DNA from 2 places in the Pseudoalteromonas sp. UCD-33C genome. Region 2 is predicted to be linked to the other one. Evidence: predicted binding sites of a transcription regulator. Region 2 holds the regulator's gene; the other holds the start of a gene.

Region 1 (15,454 bases), on a different contig from region 2:
GTCAAAAATAATGTCTTCTGGCGGAAAGCCAATATCATCAACGAGTATTTTGTAACTACGCTGACAAATCTCGAACTTACGATCAGCAGTTTCTGCTTGCCCGGTTTCATCAAACGCCATAACCACCGCAGCAGCACCAAAGCGTTTAATTAGCTTAGCTTGGCGGATGAATGGCTCTTCACCTTCTTTAAGTGAAATTGAGTTAACAATGGCCTTACCTTGAATACACTTTAAGCCTGCTTCAATCACTTCCCATTTAGATGAGTCGACCATGATAGGTACTTTTGAGATATCAGGCTCTGAGGCAATTAAGTTTAAAAACTTTACCATCGCCGCTTTCGAGTCCAACATGGCTTCATCCATGTTGATATCAATCACTTGCGCGCCATTTTCTACTTGTTCACGGGCAACATCGAGAGCGGTCTCGTAATCTTCTTCCATGATCAAGCGCTTAAACTTAGCCGAGCCTGTTACATTGGTACGCTCACCGACGTTAGTAAATACAGCAATTTGGTCAGTCATGTCGGTTTCCTAGTTTAAGTTACACGCTTCAAGGCCAGATAAGCGCATACGCACTTCAAGCTCAGGTAATTGGCGAGGTTTTACACCTTCAAGGCCTTTCGCAAACGCCTTAATATGAGCCGGTGTCGTGCCACAACAACCACCTACAATATTGATAAAGCCAGACTTGCCCCAATCAATAATTTCTTTTGCCATTTCAGGAGCTTCTAAATCATATTCGCCAAACTCGTTCGGTAAACCTGCATTTGGATGTACCGAGGTAAAGGTTTCACAAACGCGCGATAACTCTTCAACATACTGGCGCAGTAAGTCAGGGCCTAGGGCGCAGTTAAGGCCGATTGATAGCGGTTTAATATGACGAATTGAGTTATAAAATGCTTCTGTGGTTTGCCCTGATAAAGTACGGCCAGAGGCATCGGTAATGGTGCCCGAAATCATCACAGGTAAACTACGACCAGCTTGCTCGAATGCTTCTTCTACAGCGAACGAAGCCGCTTTAGCATTAAGGGTATCAAAGATGGTTTCTATTAAAATAAGGTCAGCACCACCTTCCATTAATGCCAGTGTTGACTCAACATACGCAGCCACCAGCTTATCAAAGTTGATATTACGATAACCTGGGTCATTTACATCTGGTGAAATAGAACAGGTTTTTGACGTTGGCCCAAGTACACCGGCTACATAACGCGGTTTGCTAGGATCTTTTGCTTCAAGTTCATCACACACGCCGCGTGCAAGCTTCGCTGACTCGAGGTTGATTTCGCGGCTAAGGCTCGCCATGTCGTAATCTTCCATAGAAATAGTCGTGGCATTAAAGGTATTCGTTTCGATGATATCGGCACCGGCTTCTAAATAAGCACGGTGAATATCAGCAATGATTTTTGGCTGAGTCAGGCTTAATAAATCGTTATTGCCTTTAATAAGTACGTGCCAGTCTTTAAAGCGCTCACCGCGATAATCCTGTTCTTCTAATTTATATTCTTGGATCATGGTGCCCATCGCGCCATCGAGGATTAAAATTCGCTGTTTTAGCGCCTCGGTTAATTGTTCGCGTTTATTCACTGCATTACTCGGCATAGTTGTTAGTCCTTACATCTTGGCTAACTAAGTTAATATCATACGGTGTAGTTTGGTACACATAATAGTTTAACCAATTCGAAAACAATAAAAAGGCATGGCTTTGCCACGTTTTCGACGGTTCGTTGTCTGGGTTATCGTCAGGGAAGTAATTTTCTGGCTTAGGTGCATCCGCTGATTTTTCTTGGTCGCGTAAATACTCCCCTTTTAAGGTATGAGCATCGTACTCTGGATGGCCAGTAATATACACTTGGCTACCTGATTTATTTTTAATTAAGTAGGCACCTACTCGCTCTGATCCGGCTAACACCACTAGCTCCTCGCAGGCATTGATCTTATCGATATCAATATGACCATAACGAGAATGTGGCACTAAAAAGGTATCATCAAAGCCACGCGTTAGCGCTGCGTGGTCAAAATAGCTTTTATGGGTGAAAACACCGCTTAATTTGTTTGGTTTCAGATCACGTTTAAGACCATAGTGATGATAAAGCCCCGCATGGGCCGCCCAACACGAAAACAGCGTAGACGTCACATGCTGCTCTGCCCAATCTAAAATAATTTTTAGTTCATCCCAGTAGGCAACTTCGTCATACTCTAAATGAGCAAGCGGTGCGCCCGTTATGATCATGGCATCGTAGTTATTATCTTTCACTTCTGAAAAATAACGATAAAACGTATCCATGTGCTGTTCAGAGTTACTGCTGGTGCGATGGGTATCTAAGCGCAACAGCTCAACATTAACTTGCAGCGGTGAGTTTGCTAACAAGCGAATAAACTGCACTTCGGTTTCAACTTTGTTTGGCATTAAGTTTAAGATGGCCAAACGCATTGGGCGGATTTCTTGCGTTTTAGCACGACTTTTTGGCATTACAAACACGTTTTCTTGACGTAACTTTGCAATGGCAGGCAATTCATCTTTTACTGTAATGGGCATAGCTGGCTCCGAGCATACTTATCTGACTGCTAATTATGAACGGATAGTTAGAAATTTCAACCTCTAGATGTTTAGATGTCTAAATGAAATAGTATTTCTGAGCGGTCATTAATTAAAATGTATGACTCTTTGAGTAAATAACACCTTGATATTAAGCCTATCATAAACGCTGAATTCTGTATTTTGAGGTAGTTTGGGTATACAATACTTGCTGTTAATTTTTATTATAAATTGAAGGCTTCTTTCATGGTGTTACCAGACAAGTTTATATTCTCGATGAGTCGAGTATCTAAGGTTGTGCCACCTAAGCGCACTATCTTAAAAGATATTTCTTTACACTTTTTCCCAGGCGCAAAAATTGGTGTGCTAGGTCTAAACGGTGCAGGTAAATCAACGTTACTTCGCATTATGGCTGGTGTTGACCAAGACTTTGAAGGTGAAGCTCGCCCTCAACCTGGCACTAAAATCGGTTACTTACCGCAAGAACCCGTGCTAGACGAAAGCAAAACAGTTCGCGAAACAGTAGAAGAAGCTGTAAGCGAAGTTAAAAATGCACTAAATCGCCTTGATGAAGTATACAACGAGTATGCAATGGACGGTGCTGACTTCGATGCACTTGCTAAAGAGCAAGGCGAACTAGAAGCTATCATCCAAGCGCACGACGGTCACAATATCGACAACGTGTTAGAGCGTGCAGCTGATGCATTACGCCTTCCACCTTGGGATGCAAAAATTGAACACCTTTCGGGTGGTGAGCGTCGCCGTGTTGCGATCTGTCGTTTACTACTTGAAAAACCAGATATGCTTATTCTTGACGAACCGACCAACCACTTAGACGCTGAGTCAGTTGCTTGGTTAGAGCGCTTCTTACACGACTACGAAGGTACCGTGGTTGCTGTAACCCACGACCGTTATTTCTTAGATAACGTAGCAGGTTGGATTTTAGAGCTTGACCGTGGTGAAGGTATTCCTTGGGAAGGTAACTACTCATCGTGGCTTGAGCAAAAAGATTTACGTTTACAACAAGAACAGAAATCTGAAAAAGCACGTCAAAAATCAATCGCGCAAGAACTTGAATGGGTTCGTTCAAACCCGAAAGGCCGTCAAGCTAAGTCTAAAGCACGTATGGCACAGTTCTCTGAGCTTCAACAAAACGATTACCAAAAGCGTAACGAAACGAATGAACTATTCATTCCACCGGGTCCACGCTTAGGTGACCAAGTTATCGAAGTGAAAGGCCTGAAGAAGAGCTTTGGCGACCGTGTATTAATCGATGACTTAAACTTTGCAATGCCGAAAGGCGCTATCGTAGGTATTATCGGTGCCAATGGTGCGGGTAAATCAACGCTATTCAAAATGCTAAGTGGTGAAGAAACGCCTGATAGCGGTGAGATTATTGTTGGTGACACAGTTGAGCTTGCAACGGTTGATCAGTTCCGTGGCGACATGGACGAAAGCAACACTGTTTTCCAAGAAATCTCTAACGGCCAAGACGTATTAAAAATTGGTAACTTTGAATTCCCAAGCCGTGCCTATGTTGGCCGCTTTAACTTCAAAGGTAACGACCAACAAAAATTCGTTAAAGACCTATCAGGTGGTGAGCGCAACCGTTTACACCTAGCTAAGCTATTAAAAGCAGGTGGCAACGTATTACTACTGGATGAGCCAACCAATGACCTAGACGTTGAAACACTACGTGCACTTGAGAACGCTATTTTAGAGTTCCCTGGCTGTGTAATGTGTATCTCGCATGACCGTTGGTTCCTTGACCGTATTGCTACACATATTCTTGATTACCGTGACGAAGGCCAAATTAACTTCTTCGATGGTAACTACACAGAATACGAAGAGTGGTTGAAGAAAACCTTAGGCGCAGAAGCAGCACAACCTAAGCGTATTAAATACAAAAAAATTGGCTAATTAGCTGATACTCAAAAAGCCCCTATTTAGGGGCTTTTTTGTGCAAAGTATGCAAGGAATTCATCAACTTTCAATGATCTCGAAAAATACCAACCTTGTGCAAATTGTATCCCCGCTTTAGCGACTACTTGGGCTTGTTTTTTGGTTTCGACTCCCTCAGCAATATAGGCATGATTACTGTCATAACCACAATTTGCGAGTTGTTTCTTTTGTAATGAAGTAGCCCAGTCATCTTGTAAAATCAGATCGATTACCGACTTATCTATTTTTATATAATCAACATTTAACTGCGCAAGCGCTAAGATATTCGCTTCACCTAATTGCATATCATCTAACGCCATTTTTGCCCCAGAGATATTTTCTAGAATAGTTTGAACACCCATTCTATCGGGGATCCCTCGCTCAGATAATTCAAATATCACTTTGCTGGCATTACTATTCAAAGCTGACTTTTTCAGGGTATAGAATACTCCGCCTCGCCCCCAAAGCTCTGGTGGAACATTAATACCTACATGTACGTTGTCATGCTTATTCAGCCACTCAGCAAGCTCTTCGGCTACTTTATCTATGACCCAGTATGTGATCATGCCACTTAATACAGAACCTTCAATTAACGGTATAAACTCGAGAGGTGGGACGACTTTATCATTTCGCTGCCAACGAATAAGCGCTTCTGCTCCAACACACCGATTATCACTTAAACGTATTGTGGGTAAGTATTCTAAAAAGAATTCATTGTTATCAAGTGCCGCTTCAATTTCTGCAAGTGTAATCACATCATACTCCTATCAATGCCTATTAAAGATAGACCGAGGAGATTAATTTGCAAATAATGGCAACCCACCGGATTTTGAATTTCAATACTCAGCTGCCATTTAATCAGGCGACAACCGCTGACTCGACTATACTCATTAGGTCACTAAAGTAGGAGATACAACTATGAATGAACGCAGAGAGTTTTCGCGGGTATTATTTTCTTGCCCTGCGATCCTTCGTATCGAAGATAACGACTATCACTGTCAGTTACTTGATCTATCTTTGCAAGGTGCGCTCATTACTAAAAGTGATTCATTTTTAGTGCCTATTCATAGTAAAGCTGACTTAATCTTCACCCTGCCAGAATCAACTATCGAGATTAAAATGCAAGTGGAGCTGTGCCATGTTGAGCATCAGCATGCAGGCCTTCGCTGCGAACATATCGATATTGATAGTATTACTCACTTAAAACGATTGATTGAGCTCAATCTGGGTGATGAAGCATTATTACATCGCGAATTAACTCATTTAATTCACGCACCAGAGTAAACATTTGTCGGTAGATTCGTTATGCTATAGCAAATTCAGCTATTCAATGAGCTATGCAGTTAAATCCCCACTTACCCTTGGTGTATCATCCAAATTACTCGTTTAGTTTCGATCCTAACCATCGCTTTGTGATGAGTAAGTTTGCTTATTTATATGAGCATGTACAAAGCCTTGGATTAATAAATGACAACCTAACTCAACCGATGCTTGGCAGCCCTGAGCCCCTTGAGTTAGTGCACTGCGAAAACTATATCCACGACCTTTGGCACAACCGCTTAGATGAAAAAGCGATGCGCCGTATTGGCTTACCTTGGTCAAAAGAGCTGATGGCACGTACCTTTACTGCGCCTCTGGGCACCTTACAAACAGCACGTTTAGCCCTTAAACATGGCATAGCTTGTCACTTAGCGGGGGGCACTCATCATGCCCATACTGATTTTGGCTCAGGCTATTGCATGGTAAACGACCTCGCTTTCACCAGCGAAACTCTGATAAAAAGTGGTGAAGTAACCAATATACTTATTTTTGATTTAGATGTTCATCAAGGTGATGGTACCGCAGCAATGCTGGCGCATCAGCCCTATGCTTATACCTGCTCTATTCACTGTGAAAAGAATTTTCCATTTCGAAAGTCAGCCAGCGATTTAGACATAGGTTTAGCGCCGAATGTCGCTGATAGTGAATACCTAGGCGTTGTTGACGATACTCTGAGTTATTTATTAAACACCCTAAACCCAGATTTAGTGCTTTATGATGCAGGTGTAGATGTATGGCAGCAAGATGGTTTAGGGAAACTCGATATAAGCTGGCAAGGGATAGCGCAACGCGACCATTTAGTCTTCAAGCGTTGCCTTGAGCACAATGTACCTGTCGCAACAGTAATTGGTGGTGGCTATGATAAAGATCATCGCCGTTTAGCGGCTCGCCATGGTATTGTGGTAGAGCAAGCTGCTCGTTTTTAAAAAATAACAAAGAAAAAAGGCCCGGTGGAGAAAAAACCGGGCCTTTGCTACTGTAACATTGGGATATGTTAGCAACTTTTTTCTAAGTTAAAACAAGTAGCTGTGGAGCTACCGAATGGTAATCTAAAGCCATCGCTATGCTCAAAACCGTGATGTTTACAATTGAAAAAGCAAACACTTGGCGCGCCCAGCCGCTTACATCAATATTGCGACGATAGCCACGAAGCGCCATTAGCAACCACCAAAAACTCGTTGTACAGGCTACAGCCATAAAGGCTAAACCTGTATAACCACTAATGGTTAATAACATCACAACCAACGCATACACGGCGATATATAAAACAATGTGATGCTTTGCCTTCTCGATCCCCTGCGCTACTGGTAACACAGGAATTCTGGCCGCTTGGTAGTCGTTATAACGAAAGATTGCAATTGCATATGAATGAGGCATTTGCCATAGACTAAACATAACCAATAAAATCACAGCACCAGCATCAAACTGCCCAGTCACGGCACAATAACCCACTACAGGTGGTACTGCGCCAGATAAACTTCCTACAAAGGTGCCGTACACAGAACGACGTTTCATATATAAGCTGTACACACCTACGTAGATGACGTAACCAAAAGTAGCAAATAAGAGTGCCACTACGTTGGTATACACTGCTAATAATCCGAAACCAATAACACCAAGCACGATGCCATGTGCCATAGCCGCCTTTGCTGACATTTCGCCAGTCACTGTGACGCGTTTGCGAGTGCGCGCCATAGCAACATCAATATCACGATCAATTACGTTATTGATCGCGCATCCTGATGCCACTACTAAAGATAACCCTAGTAAGGTTGCGATCATTAACCATGGGTCAATATCACCACGAGAGGCCAGCAAGAATCCCCCCGCGACAGAGATCAAATTGCCCATGATAATGCCAGGTTTAGTGACATTTAAATAACGTCGAAACACTTCCTCGACTCCTCTAATTTTCAGCACAAACGCAATATTACGAAAGAAACTAGTTAGTAACAGACTGTGAGAACTGGAGACACAACCTCAGACTAACCAGCTCCTTTCGTAAATCTTTTACCAATTACCAAGTAATTGTTATTAGTACATCATCATGGCGTTCGATTCGTAGATGATCCACACCGACAAACCAACCACCATTACAATGATTAAAGCACTAAAGATAAACGACAATGAACTTGCCTTGCCGTCTTCAGTTTTGAAGTTTAGGTGTAAGAAATATTTCAAATGCACCCAAATTTGCACAATCGCCATGCTCACGATGCACCATGCAGTGGTCGTTTTCGAAAACGAACCACTCATCACAGCCCAAAATGGAATAGCCGTTAAAACAACAGATAGTAGAAAACCAATTAAATAATCTTTAACGCTGCCATGTGATTGTTCATTATGCGCATGAACTTCTAAGTTATTAATTACATGTGATTCACTGTGGCTCATTACATTGCTCCCATTAAATAAACAACGGTAAATACACAGATCCACACCACATCTAAGAAGTGCCAGAATAGGCTTAAACAACTTAGGCGTGTCACTGTTTGTGGGTTTAAACCACGGCGCACAACTTCAATCATCAGGACAGTCATCCAAATAAGACCAGCTGTTACGTGAAGACCATGTAAGCCCACTAGAGAGAAGAACGATGTTAAAAAGGCACTTTGCTGAGGGCCATTACCATGCGCAATTAGGTGATGAAATTCGTACACTTCCATACCAATAAACACTGCACCAAAGGCAAAGGTAACTAGCAACCAAGTTAACGTAGCCGCTTTTTTCTGCCCGTGAGCAGAAATCATCGCAAAACCAAAAGTGATACTACTAAGTAGTAGAGCTGCGGTTTCAACCGCTACAAAATCAAGTTCAAAAATGTCTTTACCCGACACACCGCCAGCAGTGTTCATAAACAATACTGCGTAGGTTGCAAAGAATGATGCAAACAACAGGCAGTCAGTCATAAGGTAAAGCCAGAAACCAAATACGGTGTTACCACCTGTATCGTGGTGCTCATGGTCATGTGCATCGACATGACCGTGTGCGCCGTTTAAGGTGTCGAGCCCTGCAGAAATGGTACTCATGCATTCACCTCCTTCGTAGCGGCTGTATTGTGAGCCGTTTCTAGTTCAACAATTTCATCTGGTTGCACGTAGTAATCAATATCGCTGGTGTAACAACGCTTGATGAACACCACGATAGCACCCAGTAAACCAAAGGCTGCAAGCCACCAAATGTGCCAGATCATGGCAAAACAGAAGGTTGTTAAAGCCGCGCTCATTAATACACCTGCCGATGTATTTTTTGGCATATGAATTGGCCTATAAGAGTCTTCTTGCTTGTAAGCTAAGCCTTTTTCTTTCATGTCTGTCCACGCATCGATGTCATCAACATGAGGAATTTTCGCAAAGTTGTAGTACTGCGGAGGTGAAGCAGATGCCCACTCAAGAGTATGACCATTCCACGGATCGCCCGTTGTATCATCAAGTTGCTCGCGGTTTTTGAAGCTCACTACAAGTTGCACAACTTGGAACAAGATACCGAACATAATGATCACCGCACCGCCAGCTGCAATGTATAACCAAATGTTCCAATCAGGGTTGTTTGTGTGGTTTAAGCGACGTGTCATACCTAAGAAACCAAGTACGTATAACGGCATAAATGCCACGAAGAAACCAATTAACCAGCACCAGAAAGATCGTCTGCCCCAGCTCTCGTCAAGTTTGAAGCCCATTGCTTTAGGGAACCAAAACGCAAAACCAGCTAAATAACCAAATACCGCACCGCCAATGATGGTGTTATGGAAGTGAGCGATTAAGAATAAGCTGTTATGTAATACGTAGTCAGCACCAGGAATAGCAAGTAACACGCCGGTCATACCACCGATAGTGAACGTCACCATAAAACCTAAAGTCCAAAGGACAGGCACAGTAATACGTAAACGACCACGATACATAGTGAATAACCAGTTAAATAACTTAACCCCGGTCGGTACCGCAATAACCATGGTCATAACACCAAAGAAGGCATTAACGTTAGCGCTTGAGCCCATCGTAAAGAAGTGGTGAAGCCAAACGATAAAACCTAAAATCGAAATTGCACCACTTGCGTAAACCATCGACTTGTAACCAAACAGGCGTTTACCCGCAAACGTAGAGATAACTTCTGAGAAAATACCAAACGCAGGTAAGATCAGAATGTAAACCTCAGGGTGACCCCATGCCCAGAATAAGTTGATGTACATCATCGCGTTACCACCTAGTTCATTCGTGAAGAAGTGGAAATCGAGATAACGGTCAAGCGTTAGCATTGCCAGTACAGCCGTTAAAATTGGGAACGATGCTGCAATTAAGATATTCGCCCACGTACATGCCCAAGTAAAAATAGGCATTTTCATTAATGTCATGCCTGGTGCACGCATTTTAAATACAGTCGCTAAGAAGTTTACCGATGTTAATAAGGTACCCAAGCCGGATATTTGCAAGGCCCATATATAATAATCGACCCCGACACCTGGACTGAATGACAACTCTGACAGTGGTGGATATGCAACCCAACCCGTTTTCGCAAACTCACCAAAAAATAATGAGATATTGATTAGGATTGCACCGCCAGCAGTTAACCAAAAGCTAAGGTTATTTAAGAATGGGAATGCAACATCACGGGCACCAATTTGCAGAGGTAAAATGATGTTCATTAAACCAATCATAAACGGCATCGCCATAAAGATGATCATGATCACCCCGTGCGCCGTAAATATTTGGTCATAGTGCTCTGGTGGTAAGTAACCACTTGCACCGCCGGTAGCCATTGCTAATTGCAGTCGCATCATAATGGCATCCGCGAAACCACGGAAAAGCATGATAAGCGCAAGAATGATGTACATGACACCTAAACGCTTATGGTCAATTGAGGTGATCCAGTCGTGCCAAATCACGCCCCACTTTTTATATTTTGTTACTAAGCCTGCCACTAACAGACCTAAGACAGCAACAACCGTCATGGTAACCATGATAATTGGTTCATGAAACGGGATTGCGTCTAATGTTAATTTACCTAACAACGACATGATTATTCCTCGTCCTCGCTGTGCTTTTTATGAGCTGAGTGCTCTGGCATAGCGTGTTGCATTGCACCGTGAGAGCCATGCGCTTGCATATATTTCATTACGATTGAATGGAACATATCTTTATCTACGCTGGCATAGTATTTAACTGGGTCGTATTCACTTGGTTTTGCAAGTTCAACATAGCTTTGCTTAGTCAATGCAGAACCGGTATTTTTTACTTTGTTTACCCATGCATCGAAATCAGCTTCTGTGGCTGTTGCAATGGCATCGAACTTCATACCAGTGAAACCTGCACCACTGTAGTTAGCAGAAAAGCCTTTAAAAGTACCCGGCTCATCAGCGATTAAGTGAAGCTTTGTTTCCATACCAGCCATTGAGTAAATTTGGCTACCAAGCTGTGGAATGAAAAACGAGTTCATGGTGCTTTCTGAGGTGATCTTGTACTGCACTGGCACATTGGCAGGAAAAACAAGCTCATTCACTGTGGCGATGCCTTGCTCTGGATAAATGAATAGCCATTTCCAGTTCAAAGAAACAACCTCAACAGTAAGGTGCTTACCTTTACCCTCAAGTGGTTTATATGGGTCAAGTTGTTGCGTTGACTGCCACGTGATCACACCTAAAATCGCAACGATGATGATAGGAATGGTCCAAACTACAGCTTCAATCTTATTAGAGTGCGCCCACTTTGGAGCGTAAATTTCTTGATCTCGTCCATCACGGTATTTCCATGCAAAATAAATTGTCATGGCAATAACTGGAATTACAACAATCAGCATTAACACCGTAGCTACGATAATTAAATACTTCTCGTCGACACCAATTTGACCTTTTGGATCGAGTACCCCGCCTTTACAGCCAGACAAAGCCAGCACTAAAGACGCTAGAGCAATATTACAAAGGTTTCGAATTGACAAAGGAATATCCTACAACCTAAAAGTTAACACTTGTCGAAATAAGAACACGACGCTTTTCTGCAACAGATGCTACAGATATCCCTCGGCTGAATAACGGGCACGACAAATAGGCACGCTAAAAAGTGAGGGATTTTAGGTTGGCTGACTGAAATTTGGGCGTAAAAAACCCACTAGGTGCTTAGTAAAGACAACTTAGAAAACGACTAAAATGGCTGAACTTAAGCAACAAAGCTTATTTACAGACAACCACTTACACGAGGAGGAGCACGACAGCCATGAGCGCTGTGTACTACTAAAGACTTTATCGTTTCACGCGCAGCGAAGGCCGCTTTACGTAAAATGACACCTGCACGACGCGCAGGGAAGAAATGGAAGACCAACCAGCATAAACCAATAAGTAATTGGCAAGACACCACTGGGTAAGCTAAAAAACTCAACACGTTAAGCAATGGTGTTTCGTATAAAGCACCTTCGCTTAATAAGCTTCTTAGCCCTTGAGCATCTTCTAATGTACCGTTGATTAGCATCGCTGAATTAATCAGCAACAAGGCTAAAACTGACATTAGCTCTTTACCAGCAAAAAACGCACGCGCAGCCAATTGCAATCTAGCTAAACTAGACTGTTTGACACCTTGTGACTGATTAATTGCTTGCAAAACTCACGCCTTTTTATCGCTTTTACTGCATTTTAGGTAAATGGCTTACCCTATTTTTTAATGCGGTAACATGATCTTCATCAATAAAGTTTCAGTAATTACTGAAATTTCGATGTGGAGTATAACAAAGTCAACAGACGGTACAAGTAGAATTTAACAGCACATGGTTAAGTATTGTTTAGCTACTTGCTAACAAACTGTAAAAAACCAAGCTTATTACAGCTAAGTATTTAAAAGTAATACTGTATTTTATATAGCGAAAAGCAATGAAGAAAAAGAAAATAACATAAAAATAGCGTTTTAAAGCATACTTAGTCAGTAGCAATCAAAGCTTTAATACTGAACAAGGATTAGCCAACCCACTAAAAATATAATATTCTTAACAACACTAAAATAAAGAATAAAAGAGATAGTTATGCGCCAATATGCACTCGCCACAGCCTTTTTAGCACTAAGTACCAGTACACTTGCAAATACGATTGAAGACACCGCTGTAGCTGGCTTAGATAAACCTGCGATTTACTACGCCGATATAGAACCCCACTTAAAAAGCGCAGCAAAACACCCCAGCGTCACATTAAAACAAATCGGCACCTCATTCCAAGGACAGGCACTTAATTCTATCAAAATTGGTACCGGCCCAATCAAAGTGATGATGTGGAGCCAAGTGCACGGCGATGAAAACACGGCTACTGCCGCATTAATGGATTTTTTAAGCTTTATAACCACATATGAAAACGCACAATGGCTAGAAAGCTGGCAACAAAAAATAACTCTTCTCATTATCCCTATGGTGAACCCAGACGGCGCCGCAGCTCAAACTCGCCATAATGCACAAGGTATTGATTTAAATCGTGATGCAAAAGCCCTTCGCACAAAAGAAGGACAAATACTCATGGCTGCGGCAGATGAATTCAAGCCTGACTTTGGTTTTAATTTACATGATCAGAATGCATATTACGGTGCAGGCAAAATGGGAAAACAAGCCACCATTTCAGTGCTAGCACCCGCCTATAATGAAGCAAGAGAAGTAAATAAAAGTCGTGGTGAGGCTATGCAGTTTATTGCCCACTTAGCCAAAACGGTTGAAAAAATGATCCCAGGGCACTTAGGGAAGTACAACGACAGTTACTCTTATCGCAGTTTTGGAGATACTTTTTCGGAAAAAGGTATCCGAACAATATTAATTGAATCAGGTGCTTACCCAAACGACCCAAATCGCCAAATAGCACGTAAAGTTAACCGTGTTTTATATAAAAAGGCTATTGATTCAATAACTTCACAGAAATGGAAAAGCGCTAAAATGGCCCAGTACCACGCTATTCCATTTAATGCTAAAGACAATTGGGTAGACTTACTAATAGACGATGTAACAGTAAAGAGTGAACTTGGTGATTACCAGATAGATATTGCAATAAACAACAAAGGACAGTCACCCATAATTAAAGAATTGGGTGATATAAGCAGTATCCGCCAAGGTTACACCAGTTTAGATGCAAGCAGCCTGAACTTTAAGGTAGGTAACAGCTTTGTATTAAATGAGCCGTTAACGCTTACCGAAAATAAATATAAAGAGCTTTTAATACAAGGGTATAGTTGCTTTTCTGGCGATATTAATATGCTAGAAAACGCCACAAATTGGCCAGTTTACGCATGCAAAAGTGTATTTACATCAATACCTTCACTTAATGCACCTGCCGCCTTTTTCTTACAAGCAAATGGCAAAAATAAGTACGCAGTTTTAGGGGCTGAGCTAATTAATTTAGATTAAACACGATTTAAAAGGACAGGCACTCTTAAAAGTGCCTGTTAAATCTCCAAATACCTTAAATTTGTAACCTAAAATAATAGTTGTGTAGTCGAGCTAGCCTATTAGCTTAATCTAATAATAAAAACCAAGATAAAAGATTTAGCTTTATGAGAATTAAAAGCACAAGTTAGCTGCAAGAGTTTGCAAAAAATAAAAGTCGAGAGAAATTTAAGGTTAACTAGCAAGTAATAACTTACAACTTGTTAGGTTACTTCGTCGCTTACGAGCAGTTTTACTGCAATAACTTTCGATAGCCCCCACTCGACCTGCAGCTCCACGAAATAAGTTTTCAAATTGAGTTGTTAGTGTTAACCATTTTTCCGGTTCGAAATTCAGCCTTTCAAGAATAGGAGGTAAATGATGCTCTATATATCCAGGCTTATCCGCGCTGATACAACGCCCAGTTTTCTCTACCAGTAACAAGTATGACTTTAACTCAAAAGGTATACCCTTTGATTTATACTTACTCATGCCACCAATAAAACGAGCTAGTAATTTAGGTTGCTTTGACTCCTTCGCGCTCTGGCATCGCTTTTTAAAGCTGGTATAGTCCGATTGCTCCGGCGTGCTCTCAGCTTTAGCACGAACAGGGTTTAAATCAACATAGGCCATACATGCTAAAAGTGCTGACTCATCAAGCAATGCTTGGCTCTTAAATCGCCCTTCCCAAAAGTGACCTGTACACTCGTCTTCTTTATTTGCACGTCTAGCTATATATTCATTAAGCATTCGCATAAACCAACTAATGCTCGAAAGACGCGCTCTGTATTCTGCAACCTCTTTCTTTAAGAAGACTTGTTGGCCGTCACTTAAAGGCTGACCATGAAGGAACTTTTGACCTAAAGGCGTCATTTTACTTAGCTTAAACCAGCGTAAAAGAATGGCTTTATCCGATAACCTATTTGCTTTTTTATCATCAACATAAAGAACAAGATGCGTATGATTGCTCATCACTGCGTAAGCACACACATCAATACAAAATACCTTTGCAAGAAAAAGCAGGCGCTCTTCAACCCATCCTCTGCGGTGTTCATATGATTTACCAGTGAGTGCGTCTTCTCCACAAAGGTAAGCGCGTCTAACGCAACGGGATACGCAGTGATAATACTTAGTGTTCGACAAACAGATTTGCCGCTTCCTTGCTAAAGCCATCGTTCACTCCTTGAACTGATAATTTGAAATGCATTAACTGTAACTAAAGTTTAGACAAAATCTTCTTTGCTGCAAGAGTAAGTTAACAGATAAAAGTGACTGTCTATA
Region 2 (15,454 bases):
GGCTCAACTTTAGGTGTTGTACTTGCTTTAACCTGATCAATAAACTCTTTTTGTTCTGAAGTATCATCATTACACGCGCTAAGTACAAGTGTCATCGCAATAATCAAGGGAAGCTTTTTCATTTTTTAGTGCCCCCTTCATAACGATAAGTCTTAGCAACAACACTAAAAGTGAGTTCATTATTGCCGAGAGTTTGAATAGTAAAGTCATGCAAACTTACAATTCGCGGTAACTGAGCAACTTTACCAACAAATTCACCAAATTCATGGTACGTCCCGACGACTTCTATTTTAATTGGCAGCTCTGTATAAAACTCTTTTTCAACTTCAGGTAACCAGCCAATTTTCAAAAACGTCAAACCACTAGTAGTGCCAACGTAAGATAAGTCGTCTAACAAACCAGGTGTCTCGTTCGAGGTTGGTAAGCGCTTTAATAGCTGCGAGAACTTATCTTCCATCTCAACCATTTGCTGGCGATAAATCTCTAAATTACTCGCAATAGCATATTTTGCTTTGTATGTTTGGCGTAGCTCGGTTTCTTTGGCTACGGCACTGTGATAACTGGCGATTTCGTCAGAAACTAATAAGCTGTAACTAAAGTATAAAACCAGCGCAGCCACAAACGCACAGCACAGAGCTTTAACAGCAATAGGCCAATCGCCCATGTTTTCAAGCTCAATTTCATTCCAATCTATGTCTGTTAACGCTTTGATATCAAGGTTCATTGCGTGCCTCACCTATCTGATCAAATGGTTTAACGTAAAAATCCATATTAAAGTCACTCAATAATCTTGAGGTTTGTTCACCTGCGACAATACCTTGCATAATAGGTCGTTCTAATAAATATGAGCTCTGAACTTGACGCAGCATGGTAGATAAACGGTTATTTGATTCACTGCGGCCAATTACATGAATGCGGTCATCACGACGTTCAAGTTTCGTTAAATAAACCCCAGCAGGAACAATCTTGGCGACTTCATCCATGATTTGTGTACCTAGGTTACGGTTACTTTGTAGCTCTTCGATTAGACGCATACGCTGTTGTAAGTTTTCTTTTTTCTTATCAAGTTCGTTAATTTCACGGATACGTTGGTTCAATAAAGCTATTTCTGTATTCAAAAAGTTATTTTTTACATTTTGCCCATCGCGTAATCCGCCATAAAAAGAGCTTAGTAAATACATACTTAAGAAGCTAACGACAACAACGCCGAATAACACAGTAACGAACCTATTTTGTGAGTCTTTTCTTTGTTGTTCGCGCCAAGGCAGCAGGTTTATATGTGGCATGATGAAAAGCTCCTTAATGCCAACCCTGTGGCTATCGCAAATTGAGTGCGGTGACGCTGCAGCATGTTGCGATCAATCTTTGGCGAAATTTCAATGTTAGCAAATGGTTCAGCAACAACAGTGTGAATACCAAGCTCTTCAATTAGGAGCCTATCTAAGCCTTCGATCATGGCTGTGCCGCCAGTCAGAACAATGTAATCAACTTGATCTTTACCACTGGTTGTTAAGAACATCTGCACTGCTCGACGAACTTGTTGTAACAATGAAGTTTGGAATGGGGCTAAAACTTCGAAGGTATAATTTGGTGGTAAGTCACCCGTTGTTTTACCAATTTCAGCTTCATCAAAGCTTTTGTTGTAATACGCAACAATGCTATTGGTATACTGGTCGCCACCAAATACTTGGTCACGGGTGTAAATTGTTTCACCTTCTTGTACAACGCTAACAAGCATCAGCACAGCACCAATATCAACCACAGCGACACATTTATTGTATGCATCACTAGGTAATTGTTGATAATACACATCCATTGCTCGACTTAGCGCATAAGTTTCTACATCGACAACCGCAGCTTTTAAGTTGGCTGTTTCAAGAGCACCAACTCGCGCTTGCACACTTTCAGTTCGCGCAGCAGAGAGAAGAACATTCACTTTACTTGGATCAGCTTCATTGATGGCAAGTTTTTCAAAATCGATATTTACTTCATCAAGTGGATATGGGATTAAACTATCAGCTTCGATGGCAATTTGTGACTCTAATTCAGCATCTGTTAATGATACATCCATAAAAATCACTTTCGTAATTACAGTTTGACCTGAAACAGCTACTGCTGCGGTTTGCACTGATTTAGGAATTTTTCTTTTTAGTTTAGCGATAACATTACCTATCGCTTCTATGTCTTGAATAGAACGCTCAGACATAGCGCCTTTAGGCATAGGTTCAATAGCTAACGCTTCAAGCCGCAAACCTGCGTCTGTCTCTTGCAACAACACTGCTTTTATACAGTGCGATCCGATGTCGATTCCTACCATCATAGATGAAGGCTTTTTAAATAGCTGACTTAGCATGTTTGCAACTTGGCCTTTGTTTTAATAATAAACAAGTTATAATTTTTATCTGAAAAAATATTATTCATTTTTTAATCAATATATACTAGCAGTCTCCGATTCTAATTGGGAGTCCATTTAGGGAAAATATAAGTGATTTTATTAAAGCGAACTTTACAATTTATTATCATCTGCTCATTTTTAGGACTAATCACTTTAGTTGGTCTATACTATTACGTTAAACCTGATATTCCTAGCGTACAGGTTCTAAAAGACGTTCAATTACAGACACCTATGCAGGTATTCTCACGTGATGGATTATTGATTAACCAATTCGGTGAAAAACGCCGCATTCCCGTTACAATAGATCAAATCCCCCAACCGTTAATCGATGCAATTTTAGCAACAGAAGATAACCGTTTTTACGAGCATATTGGTATCGATCCAATTGGTATCGTCCGTTCAGCCATTGTACTCATATCTACAGGCGAAAAGAAACAAGGCGCAAGTACTATAACCATGCAGCTTGCCCGTAACTTCTTCTTAACTAGAGAAAAAGCATACATTCGTAAGGTCAAAGAGATCTTCATCGCTTTACATATTGAAAGTATATTAAGTAAAGACGAAATCCTCGAATTATATTTAAATAAAATTGAATTAGGTAACCGCGCTTTTGGTATTGGTGCAGCAGCACAAGTTTACTACGGCAAAGACCTCAATGAGCTTACTTTAGCGCAAATGGCGATGATCGCTGGTTTACCTAAGGCTCCTTCAGCCCTTAACCCTATTCGCAACCCTGTACGCGCAAAGGCTCGTCGCAACGTTGTACTAGGCCGTATGTATACCGAAAAGTATATTACACAGAGTGAATACGAAGAGGCTATCAATGCGCCAATTACAGCTAAATTCCATGGTGCAGAAATTGAAGTGTACGCCCCTTATATCTCTGAGATGGTGCGTGCTGAAATGGTTGAACGCTATGGTCATGAGCGTGCTTACAATACTGGTTTTAAAGTTTACACCAGTGTTGATTCAAATATTCAGCAAGCTGCACAAGATGCCATTGTTGATAATTTACACGCTTACGACATGCGTCATGGCTACCGTGGTGCGACGGCTCAGTTATGGGACAGTGAAAACGAAAGTCCACTTAGCCAAGAAGAGATCTTAACTAAATTAAAAGATGTCAAAGAGTTTGGCCCACTATTAGCTGGTGTTGTAACTAATGTCGCTGAGCAATCAATTGATGTGCTATTAAAAAGCGGCGAACAAGTGACGGTTGAGTGGGATGGTCTAAAATGGGCACGCAAATATATTACCCGTTACCGTCAAAGTTTCGCACCAAAAACGGCTACTGAAATTTTATCAGCGGGAGCGCAAATTTGGCTGCGTAAAAATGCAGATGAAAGCTACATCCTTAGCCAAGTACCAGAAGCATCGAGCGCACTTGTTTCACTTGACCCACAAGATGGTCGTATTAAAGCCATTGTCGGTGGTTATAGCTTTGAACAAAGCCAATACAATCGCGCAGTTCAAGCAAAACGCCAGGTTGGTTCAAATATCAAGCCATTTATTTATTCAGCAGCACTTGAAAACGGCTACACACTCGCTTCAATTCTTAACGATGCACCAATTAATCAATGGGATAAAAGCCAAGGTGTAGCATGGCGCCCTAAGAATAGCCCGGCGGTTTATAATGGCCCTATCCGAATTCGCCGTGCACTCGCTCAATCTAAAAACGTAATTTCTGTACGTTTACTACGTGGTGTAGGTCTTGAACGTACAGCAGATCACTTACTTAAGTTTGGTTTTTTAAATAGTGATATTAATCGTAGCGAGTCATTGGCCCTGGGTAGTGCCTCAATCACTCCTCTTGAACTAGCTCGCGGAATGAGTACTTTCGCCAATGGCGGCCACTTAATTACCCCTTACTTTATTTCTGAAATTCAGGATTCTGCTGGTAATGTGTTATTCAGAACAGAGCCAGAACTTGCCTGTGATGAACCTGAGCAGGTTGTTACACCAGAGTTTGCATCATTAGATGATAATCAATTGGATCAGGCACAAAGTGTGAGCACTCCGCGTTGTGCTCCGCGTATCATTTCAAAGCAAAATGCATTCTTAATTTCGCAAGCTATGCACAGCGCAATTTGGGGTGGTGGTAGCTGGACTCACAAAACCGGCTGGAGTGGTACAGGCTGGCGTGCACAAGCACTTGATCGTCGCGATCTAGCAGGTAAAACAGGTACTACTAATGACTCGGTTGATACTTGGTTCAGTGGCTTTAACCGCAATGTGATGACCTCGGTATGGGTTGGTTTTGATAACCCAGGAAAAGCCCTTGGCCGCTCGACCTACAATAGTAACCTCGATAAGTCACAAATCTCTGGTGCGGAATCGGGCGCTAAAACCGCACAACCTGCATGGGTCGACTTTATGCGTGCTGCCCTCGATGGCATGCCAGAAGCACCTATTGAGTTTCCTGAAGGTTTGGTATCGGTTCGTATCGACTTAGCAACAGGTCTTTTAAGCCATAAGAATGACTACACCAGCCGTTTTGAGTACTTCATTAAAGGCACAGCACCAACCAAGTACGTACTTGATCAACCAACAGACGTATTTGAAGAAAAGCTCAGCACAGAGGAAGAGTTGTTCTAAATAAGTGAATTGCTATTTTGAAACAATAAAAAAGCGCCCTTGGGGCGCTTTTTGCTTAGCTATTTAAACTAAGATCAGCAAAATTATTTTAGGTTATTTACCAGCCAATATAGGTCTGAATGAACCCCAGCCGCAGTGACTTCTTTACCCGCTCCAGGGCCTTGGATCACTAATGCATTGTCTGTATACCACTGTGAATTGATCACAAAGATGTTATCGCCAGGTTTAAGGCTTGCTAATACATCATCTTTGCCAACATTAACTAAACCAACTTGCGCCTGAACCTTGCCATCAACGAGTGTGATAGCACCGGTGTAGCGCACCACTTTGTCTTCTGCCGCAGCTTGCGCTGCTTTTTCTGTCATAAATTCATCGAGCAGCTGTTTGTTTGCAAGAAAATCTTGCCAGCTTCCTGCTGCAAGCTGTTCAGGCATCAGAGGTGTCAAAGCAATGTCATCTAGCTCTAAATCTAGGCCTAAGTCACGCGCTAAAATTAGTAGTTTACGCTGCATATCTCGGCCAGATAAGTCTTCACGAGGATCTGGCTCTGTATAGCCCATTTGCTGAGCTTGAAGCACTAAATCTGAAAACGGCACGCTACCATCGTAACTGCTACATAACCACGATAAAGTACCCGAGAATACCCCTTCAATACGGTTAATACTGTCACCGCTATTTTGTAAATCAGCTAAAGCAAAGTTAATCGGTAAACCTGCGCCTACACTGGTGTTGTAGCGCCATAGTAGATTTCGCTCAGCTAAATTAGTACGTAAGTTTTGATACCAACTATGCGCGGCAGTACCCGCATATTTGTTTGCACTGATCAAATGACAGTTAAGCTCTACAAAATCAGGATACAACTGACTAAAAGCCTCACTGGCAGTGATATCAATCACTACTTTGTGCTCATAATCTAGCTCATTGATACGTGCTAATAACTCAGCTTTATCGTAGCTTTGCGCTTCATTGTGCCACTGCTCTTGCCATGTTTCGGTATTTAAACCACTAGCACTAAAAAGCATTTGTTTAGAACGTAAAAGAGCTACTACTTTTACTTTGTACTGAGCAGATAAACGAGCAAACTGAGCTTGTAGTTGCGATAAGAATACTTCGCCTACATTACCAAGGCCAGCAACAATAATAGCCAGCTCTTGACCTTTGTTTACCAGCTTGTCATGTAGAAGGGTTAAAACATCACTATCAATTGCCTGATCGTTTAAGATCAACACATAGTTATCGTCTTGTTGTACAAAACGCGGATGAATGCTTTGCTCTTTTAAAAGTGCTGTCGCTTGCTCTGTCAGCGCAATTACATCAGCCGTCGGTGCAACCACTGCACAACCACTTAAATTAGACTCGACAATATTTGCACGGCCCGCTAAGTGGCTTACAACTTGGTGAGTGCTTTGACCTGGCACTAATAAGTAAGTATCGCCATCTTTAGTAAAGTGGTGCAGGCTGTGTTGAATTAACTGACTAAGTTCACCGACTTCACCACTGCTTAGTTTATCAACCCTTAATAAATCGATGTTATCTAAGGTAGTAATAAAACGCTTTGCTTTACTGTAACCTTCTTTTACTACTTCGGTTGGCGTTGCATCACAATCAAAACTACTTCTTACCACCAATTTAATTTCTGTGTCTTTTAACGGCGACAAGGTTTTTGCATGCAATACTGGGTTACCTAAACGCGCTAATAAGTTAGCTTGCTCGCGGCACACCTTGGCATACTTAACTGCATTTTTAACTTTACGAGGGTCAGTACTAAATACACCTTGTGTGTCTGTCCAGATAGACACTTGCTTAGCAAAAGTATAACTCGCTAACAAGGTGGCACTGTAATCACTGCCATTACGACCTAATGTCACCGTATTACCTTGGCAATCTGCAGCTATAAAACCCGTTACTACGTTGATATGTGTTCTGCTAATCGCATCACTGCACTGCTGTTGGTTTTTTTGATGTAAAAGCTGACCATCATTTAGAGTAAATAACTGCCTTGCATCAACATCTTGCGCAGCGACACCTAACTGATTTAGGTAAGCGGCCAATAACCGCGCCGACCACACTTCACCATGAGCAAGTAAAGGTGCTTCAAGTAACTGCTGTTGACGAATTAATTCATTTAATACGGCAAGTTCATCTTTTAACTGTGCCAAGGCCTGTTGTTTATTCTGACCTATAAGTAACTGCTCAATTAAAGCCCGTTGATTATTATCAATAAGCAATAGAATATCGCTAACAGCTTGGCTATCTTGCTGCTGGTAACTTTGCCAAAGCTTTACCAGGGTGTCAGTTGTTTTACCCGATGCCGACACAACCACGCAATCGCCCTGCTCTGTATTAGCAAGAACAATGTTCGCTACCGCATGGTAACGATCTGCCGAGCTTAAGCTTGAGCCACCAAATTTATGAACAATATTTACCATTTCTTCTACCACAATGCCGTATGTGCTGGCGTTAACTTAAATGACGCGTTTTGCTGTGTATCTTGCTGTGTTAGCTTAGCTTCAGCTTTTGTAACTTGTTGGCCTTGACCTGGTTTTACTAAATTGAAAACACGGTCTAAATCTGCAATGAGATCTTTTACGTCTTCAATACCTACAGAAATACGGATCAGCGTATCGCCTACACCGGCTTCAAGGCGCGCTTTAGGCTCCATACCTGCGTGGGTCATTGTTGCAGGGTGACAAATCAAGCTTTCTACCCCACCTAGCGACTCAGCAAGGCTAAAGTCTTTAAGGCTTGTTAAAAACGCTGCTGCATCGTTGATATCGCCTTTAATATCAAAGCTCACCATGCCACCAAAGCCACGTTGCTGTGCTTTAGCAAGCTCATGTTGTGGGTGAGAAGCAAGGCCTGGGTAATAAACTTGGCTTACATAAGGTGAGCTTTCTAAATAATCAGCAATGGCAAAGGCATTTTCTTGGTGCTGCTTTAGGCGTACATTTAAAGTACGTAAACCACGAAGCGTTAAGTAGCTGTCAAATGGTGCACCAGTAATACCGATATTATTCGCCCACCAAGCAAGCTCGTCGCCTAGCTCTTGCGTTGCAGCAATCACTGCACCACCCACTACATCAGAGTGACCATTGATGTATTTAGTTGTTGAGTGCACAACAATATCAACACCAAACTCAATTGGGTTTTGTAATGCAGGTGATAAGAAGGTGTTGTCAGCCGCAACCAAAGCACCACACTGCTTAGCAATACTAGTAATTGCTTTAATATCTGTTAAACGCAAGATTGGGTTACTTGGCGTTTCAATCCAAATCAACTTGGGTTTAATCGCTAAAATTTCTTGGAGATTTTCAGTTTTAGTTAAATCCAAAACTTTTAGTTTTAACAGGCCACGTTTTTCAAGCGAGGTGAATAAACGGTAACTACCGCCATAACAGTCATGTGGGATCACTAACGTATCGTCACTGTTTAATAGCTGAGTGGCTAAATGCACTGCAGACATACCTGTTGCAGTTATAATACCTCTAGCACCACCTTCAAGCTCTGCTAAGGTTTCAGCTAAGATATCGCGATTTGGATTACCGCTGCGACCATAGTCATACTGGCGCTTAGTATCAAAATCAGCAAACGAATAGGTGGTTGATAAGTAAATTGGCGGTACAACCGCACCATGATGTTTATCGGCTTCGATGCCGTGACGAACAGCAATCGTCGCTTTATTTTTTTCGCTCATTTCATCACCTATTCTTAAATTGGATGTTTAGACGTCTAAAAGGTTAGATGATCAAATATGAGAAGTCAAAGCATTTATGGCTTATACATAGAAGTTTATACATTTACACCACTAGATGGCTAAATAACTAGTATTTGACTATCTTTTTTAAAGAGATAGAATTTCCGCATCTTGCGCTGTGAATAAGGCGTAAATCACTGACAACCGAGGCAACGAAACAACTTATGGCTAAATGGAACGGTGAATACATTCACCCATATGCAGAACACGGTAAAAAATCAGAACAAGTAAAAAAGATTACCGTATCGATCCCACTCAACGTATTAAAAGTATTAACTGACGAGCGTACACGCCGCCAGATCAATAACCTGCGTCATGCGACGAACAGTGAGTTATTGTGTGAAGCTTTCTTACATGCTTTTACAGGTCAACCATTACCAAATGATGACGACCTACGTAAAGACAACCCTGAAAAGGTACCTGAAGAAGTTAAAAAAATTATGCAAGAAATGGGATTAGATATCCCAGTGCTTGATTCAGAATAAGTATTTCGGCCATCGGATCACCGCCGATAATCGCAGATATAAAAAAACTCAGCCTAGGCTGAGTTTTTTATTGCGCGATATACCTAATAGCTAATTAAGCTTAACGCATGTAATCTTCTGGCATGTCGATTTGCGCCACACCCGACTCTACTGCTGCTTCAGCAACAGCACGTGCAATACGTGGTAATAAACGCGGATCCATAGGCTTAGGAATGATGTACTCGGCACCAAACTCAAGTGACTCAACGCCAGCTGCTTTTAATACTTCACTTGGTACAGGCTCTTTCGCGATACCACGAATTGCGTGAACTGCAGCAATTTTCATTTCATCATTAATTGCCGTTGCACGAACATCTAACGCACCACGGAAAATAAATGGGAAACAAAGCACGTTATTTACTTGGTTAGGGAAATCTGAACGACCCGTTGCCATAATTAAATCGTTACGCGCACTGTGTGCAACTTCTGGAGCAATCTCAGGATCTGGGTTTGAGCATGCAAACACGACTGGCTTATCAGCCATCAGCTTAAGATCATCTGCTGTTAACAGGTTAGGACCTGATACACCAACGAATACGTCAGCATCAGCAATAACATCTTGTAATGTACGCTTATCGGTATTGTTAGCAAATAATTGCTTATACTCGTTTAAGTCATCACGACGTGTATGGATCACACCTTTACGGTCAAGCATATAAATGTGTTCACGTAGTGCGCCACACTTAATTAAAAGCTCCATACAAGCCACAGCAGCAGCACCGGCACCTAAACATACGATGATGGCATCTTCGATGTCTTTACCTTGCACTTCAAGGGCGTTAAGCATACCAGCAGCAGTTACAATAGCTGTACCATGTTGGTCATCGTGGAAAACTGGAATATCACAGCGCTCGATAAGCGCTTTTTCGATTTCAAAACACTCTGGCGCTTTAATATCTTCAAGGTTGATACCACCAAACGTATCAGCGATGTTAGCAACCGTATTAATGAAATCTTCTGTTGTGCGGTGTTTAACTTCAATATCAATTGAGTCAAGGCCAGCAAAACGTTTAAATAGTAACGCTTTACCTTCCATTACAGGTTTTGATGCAAGCGGACCTAAGTTACCTAAACCTAAAATTGCGGTACCGTTTGAAATAACCGCAACCATGTTACCTTTGCCTGTATATTTATAGGCATTTGCTGGATCAGCAGCAATTTCACGGACTGGTTCAGCCACACCTGGGCTATAAGCTAAAGCGAGATCGTTAACCGTTTCGGCTGGTTTGGTTAGTTCAACACTAATTTTACCTGGAACGGGGTGAGCGTGGTAATGTAATGCTTGTTCACGAAAATCTGACATAACGCGATAGTATCCTGCAAAAAGTTAAAAAGTGAGAGAGCTTGCATCAGTACGATACCTGTAATGTATAAAAATTCCAAGTATTATCAGGTCTATCCTGTTATATGCTATATCGCTTAATTTTAAAGGATTTCCCAACAATTTCTGTGCATAGTTGCGATTAATCAGACATAAAAATTCACCTGTTTATGACCTTTTAAGCACGTGTTTTTGTATTTTATACGCACGTACACTGCAATTAGCCGAAATTAGCCCAAAATAGCCATTTCAACGAAGTTCACAGCATTTACTCACAAAGTTATTTAAATTTATTATTTTTAATAACTTTTATGAAAGTTTATACAAAAAAGAATATAGCCAAGGGGTGGCACTTTGTCTGCAAAATTAGCGACATAATGGGCATAACAACCAGAAATAGTTATGCAAGATACATAAGTGAAGATGATAAGTAAGTGGCAGCGTTATACCAATTCGCTTAATTAAGTGATCTATTTTGAGGCAATAAAACCTCGTTGATAGCAAGGCAAAAATTTCGTTATTTAGTTGTTCTAAATCAGAAATTTTTAACGCAGATAGCGACAGGTTTAACCCCTCAAAATGATTAAGTATTATTGCGGATTGGTATCAATAATGAGTTTTGTGAATTTTAGGCATAAAAAAAGCACCCTAAGGTGCTTTCTTTAACTAAACAGCAGAGATTACTTCTTGCTGCTAAGTGCACCGAAGCGCTTGTTGAAACGATCAACACGGCCGCCAGTGTCTAAAATCTTTTGCTTACCAGTGTAAAACGGGTGACACTCAGAACATACGTCTAAGTGGATGTCTTTACAAAGAGTTGAGCTAGTTTCGAATTTGTTACCACATGAACAAGTTGCAGTGATAGCTTCGTACTTAGGGTGAATACCTTCTTTCATAGGGAACCTCTAGTTAAGGCCGTATCGCTCTCCAAACCCGAAGTCTGGCACCATACGCAGTTAATACAATTAATAGGCCGCGTATTTTATAGCTCAAGTGACCTTGCGACAAGCTTTAAATGCATCTTTCGCTAAAAAAATAATCAAATGGCGTGTTGTTCAGTATTTGTTGGTAGGTTTTTAACAGTAATTTTAGTACATTATCTTTCTACCTTTGTTTCAGTTGAGTTGTCATGCACTTTGTAGAAGTTGCCATAAAAGTCCCTTTACAGCGTACCTTCGATTATAAAGTTGAACAGCTGCTGCATAGCCCTGAGTTAAAGCCAGGTATGCGCGTTCGCGTGCCATTTGGTAGTCAAAAAAAGGTTGCCGTGGTCTTGGCTCTTAAAACATCAACCGATGTTCCTGCTGACAAAATAAAGCCGATTATTGATGTTATAGACGACACGCCAGTTTTATCTGAGCAACATTTAGCATTACTAAAATTCACAGCACGCTACTACTGTTACCCATTGGGCGAGACCATTCATACGGCACTTCCGGCTGCATTAAGGCAAGGCGAATGCCCAGATAAAACCAGCATTAACATGGTTGAGCTAACCGATAAAGGTGCAAAGCTGCCGTCGCTGAAAGCAAAAACCCAGTTAAATTTATTAAAGCAGCTAGCCGAATCGGGCAAATCATCGCTTACAGAATTAAAAGCACTCGGATTTACCAAAAAAACCATCGACAGTCTGCTCGATAAAGAACTGATCACTCAGTTTATTGAACATGATAACCAATGGCAGCAACGCGCGCCGACTGTTGGTAGCAAGCCGGTGCTTAATAAGGAGCAAGCTGTTGCCTGCACTAGCATTAACCAAGCTCGTGGCTTTACCAGCTTTTTGCTTGAAGGAGTTACCGGAAGTGGTAAAACCGAAGTGTATTTGCAATGCCTAGAAGGAGTACTCAAAAAAGGTCAGCAAGCCTTAGTATTAGTGCCTGAAATTGGCTTAACACCACAAACAGTCAACCGTTTTCGTCGTCGCTTTCCTGATACACCAATTATGCTATGGCATTCAGCCCTAACAGATAACGAACGCTTACAGACCTGGCGTTTTTGTGAAAAAGGCAGCTGCGCCATAGTGATCGGCACACGTTCGAGTATTTTCTTGCCCTTTTTATCTCTTGGCATGATCATCGTTGATGAAGAGCACGACAGCTCGTTTAAGCAACAAGATACACTACGCTATCATGCTAGAGACCTAGCCGCTTATAGAGCATATCAGCATAATATTCCGCTCGTTCTAGGCAGTGCCACACCAGCACTTGAGACCTTACATAAAGCAATTAATAACAAATATCAGCTGTTGAGTCTAACTGAACGCGCCCAAACCAGTACTGATAACCAGTTCCACTTAATGGATATGAAAGGTCAGCCTGAGCAAGCAGGGATTGCCCATGCCAGCCTTGCTTATATGCGCCAACATTTAGAACGTGGTAAGCAAGTGATGGTGTTTTTAAACCGTCGTGGTTTTTCGCCTACCCTTATATGCCATGAGTGTGGTTGGCTAAGTGAGTGCTCACGTTGCAGCACCAGTGCAACCTTTCATAAAGCCATTGGCCAGATGATTTGTCACCACTGTGGTGAACAACATCAGGTCCCTCATCAATGCCCGGATTGCGGCAGTACGCAGATTTTTCCAAATGGCAAAGGCACTGAACAAATCGAAGAGTTTTTAACACAAACCTTCCCTGACATTCCGATTAGTCGTATTGACCGAGATTCAACTCGTCGTAAAGGCAGCTTAGAAAAAGCGCTTGATGATATTAACCAAGGCGGTGCTCGCATCTTAGTTGGCACGCAAATGTTGGCAAAAGGCCACCACTTTGCCGATGTTAGCCTTGTTTTAATCCTAGATGTCGACAGTGGATTATATTCTTGTGACTTTCGTGCCACAGAGCATTTAGCGCAACTGGTTACGCAAGTGGCAGGGCGTGCTGGTCGAAGTGGTGAACCTGGGCAAGTATTATTACAAACTCACTTTCCTGAGCACCCGCTACTACAAGACTTAGTTAATAATGGTTACCAAGATTTTGCCCGTTACGCACTCACAGAGCGAGAAGAAGCGCAGCTTCCGCCAATCACAAATATGGCTATGGTTCGTGCCGAAGGACATAACATAAATCAAGTGATGGATTTTTTAACTGATTTGGTTCCTGTCCAGAACGTATCTGGTATACAATTGCTCGGTCCGATACCTGCACCACTGGAACGTGTAGCAGGTAAATATCGCTTTCAGTTACATATTCAGGCGCAGGAACGCTCCCACTTACACCAATATTTAGCGCAAATGGTCGACTATATAAGTACCAGTAAATTAGCGCAAAAGGTGCGTTGGAGCTTAGATGTTGATCCTATAGATATGATTTAAAGGCCAATTAAGAGTCATGGCACAACACGATTACATAAATAAAAAACCAGCAAATCGAAATAATAAAAAACAAGCCCCGGCGAAAAAGCCCTTCCCTATTATTCTTGTTTTAATTGCGCTTATCTTAGTAGGCGGGTTTGGTTACGGCCTATGGTATATCAAACATAATGCTGATCCTGAGTTAGTAGAACAGCAAGCGAACCCGACTAAAAAAGAAGAAGTAGTTATTCCACCACCTAAGACACCTGAATTTATCAAAGAGATTAAAGAGCACGAAGTTCAGGTTGAAGTAAAAGAGATTGAACAAAAAGGCCCATATGTAATGCAATGCGGCTCTTTTAGAACATTAGAGCAAGCACAAACATTAAAAGCTAAAATCGCTTTTGCGGGCTTAGTGGCCGAAGTTAAGAAAACACAGGGCAGCAATGGTGTTTGGTATAAAGTGCGCTTAGGCCCATACGAAACCAAACGTTTAGCCGAAAGTGACAAGAATAAACTTAAACGCATCAAAATAATGGGCTGCGGAATTTGGCTTTGGACTTGATTTTAGTTCATTCACCCATATAAACACCTCATCAATCGCTTTTTACGAGCGGCCTTGCCGCTCGATGATGAGGAATAATCATGACCACTATTGTAAGTGTACGCCGCGACGACAAGGTCGTTATTGGTGGCGACGGCCAAGTTTCGCTTGGTAACACCGTAATGAAGGGCAACGCCCGCAAAGTTCGACGTCTTTATAATGGCAAAGTAATCGCTGGTTTCGCTGGCGGTACTGCTGATGCCTTCACCCTTTTCGAACGATTTGAAAGCAAACTAGAAATGCACCAAGGCAACTTAACCAAAGCTGCCGTAGAAATGGCCAAAGATTGGCGTAGTGATCGCGCACTTAGAAAGCTCGAAGCACTATTAGCAGTTGCAGACGAAACTGCTTCATTAATTATCACAGGTAACGGTGATGTTGTGCAGCCAGAAAACGACCTAATTGCGATTGGCAGTGGTGGTAACTTCGCGCAATCAGCAGCCACAGCGCTACTAGAAAACACCGACCTAAGTGCACGTGACATTGTAGAGAAAAGCCTTACTATTGCAGGCAACATCTGCGTATTCACGAATAATTTCCAAACTATTGAAGAATTGTAATAGGAACTGCCATGTCTGAGATGACGCCAAGAGAAATCGTTCACGAACTTGATCAACATATTATTGGCCAAGCTAAAGCTAAAAAAGCAGTTTCAATCGCGCTACGTAACCGCTGGCGCCGTATGCAACTGAGCGATGATTTACGTAGTGAAGTAACACCAAAAAACATTTTAATGATTGGCCCAACAGGTGTGGGTAAAACTGAAATTGCTCGCCGCCTAGCTAAACTTGCTAATGCGCCTTTTATTAAAGTTGAAGCAACAAAGTTCACCGAAGTGGGCTATGTTGGTAAAGAAGTTGAAACGATCATTCGTGATTTAGTTGATATCTCAATTAAAATGACGCGTGAACAGCAAACCAAAAAATTCAAACATCGCGCTGAAGAAGCGGCAGAAGAGCGTATTTTAGATGC

The links. The regulator MetJ, encoded in region 2, represses methionine synthesis genes. The targets are predictions, from matches to a motif close to TAGACGTCTAGACGTCTA.
Region 1: a site for MetJ is predicted at 2,601-2,618, ahead of AOG26_RS09715 (homoserine O-succinyltransferase). Genes of this name have one in related genera too.

Annotation. Positions count from the first base shown of each region.
Region 1 covers NZ_LJTB01000003.1:345,530-360,983, forward strand. The annotation lists gene metH (methionine synthase) at 1-522, opposite strand, end outside; gene AOG26_RS09710 (homocysteine S-methyltransferase family protein) at 532-1,599, opposite strand; gene AOG26_RS09715 (homoserine O-succinyltransferase) at 1,589-2,536, opposite strand; gene ettA (energy-dependent translational throttle protein EttA) at 2,783-4,456, shown strand; gene AOG26_RS09725 (EAL domain-containing protein) at 4,483-5,232, opposite strand; gene AOG26_RS09730 (PilZ domain-containing protein) at 5,396-5,761, shown strand; gene AOG26_RS09735 (histone deacetylase family protein) at 5,815-6,723, shown strand; gene cyoE (heme o synthase) at 6,806-7,690, opposite strand; gene cyoD (cytochrome o ubiquinol oxidase subunit IV) at 7,832-8,191, opposite strand; gene cyoC (cytochrome o ubiquinol oxidase subunit III) at 8,191-8,826, opposite strand; gene cyoB (cytochrome o ubiquinol oxidase subunit I) at 8,823-10,811, opposite strand; gene cyoA (ubiquinol oxidase subunit II) at 10,814-11,728, opposite strand; gene AOG26_RS09765 (hypothetical protein) at 11,965-12,384, opposite strand; gene AOG26_RS09770 (M14 family zinc carboxypeptidase) at 12,800-14,155, shown strand; gene AOG26_RS09775 (transposase) at 14,369-15,346, opposite strand.
Region 2 covers NZ_LJTB01000009.1:35,027-50,480, reverse strand. The annotation lists gene AOG26_RS15475 (pilus assembly protein PilP) at 1-122, opposite strand, end outside; gene AOG26_RS15470 (type 4a pilus biogenesis protein PilO) at 119-724, opposite strand; gene AOG26_RS15465 (PilN domain-containing protein) at 714-1,286, opposite strand; gene AOG26_RS15460 (pilus assembly protein PilM) at 1,274-2,353, opposite strand; gene AOG26_RS15455 (penicillin-binding protein 1A) at 2,486-4,990, shown strand; gene metL (bifunctional aspartate kinase/homoserine dehydrogenase II) at 5,074-7,419, opposite strand; gene metB (cystathionine gamma-synthase) at 7,425-8,684, opposite strand; gene metJ (met regulon transcriptional regulator MetJ) at 8,909-9,229, shown strand; gene AOG26_RS15435 (malic enzyme-like NAD(P)-binding protein) at 9,330-10,571, opposite strand; gene rpmE (50S ribosomal protein L31) at 11,270-11,485, opposite strand; gene priA (primosomal protein N') at 11,719-13,899, shown strand; gene AOG26_RS15420 (SPOR domain-containing protein) at 13,916-14,443, shown strand; gene hslV (ATP-dependent protease subunit HslV) at 14,524-15,042, shown strand; gene hslU (HslU--HslV peptidase ATPase subunit) at 15,054-15,454, shown strand, end outside.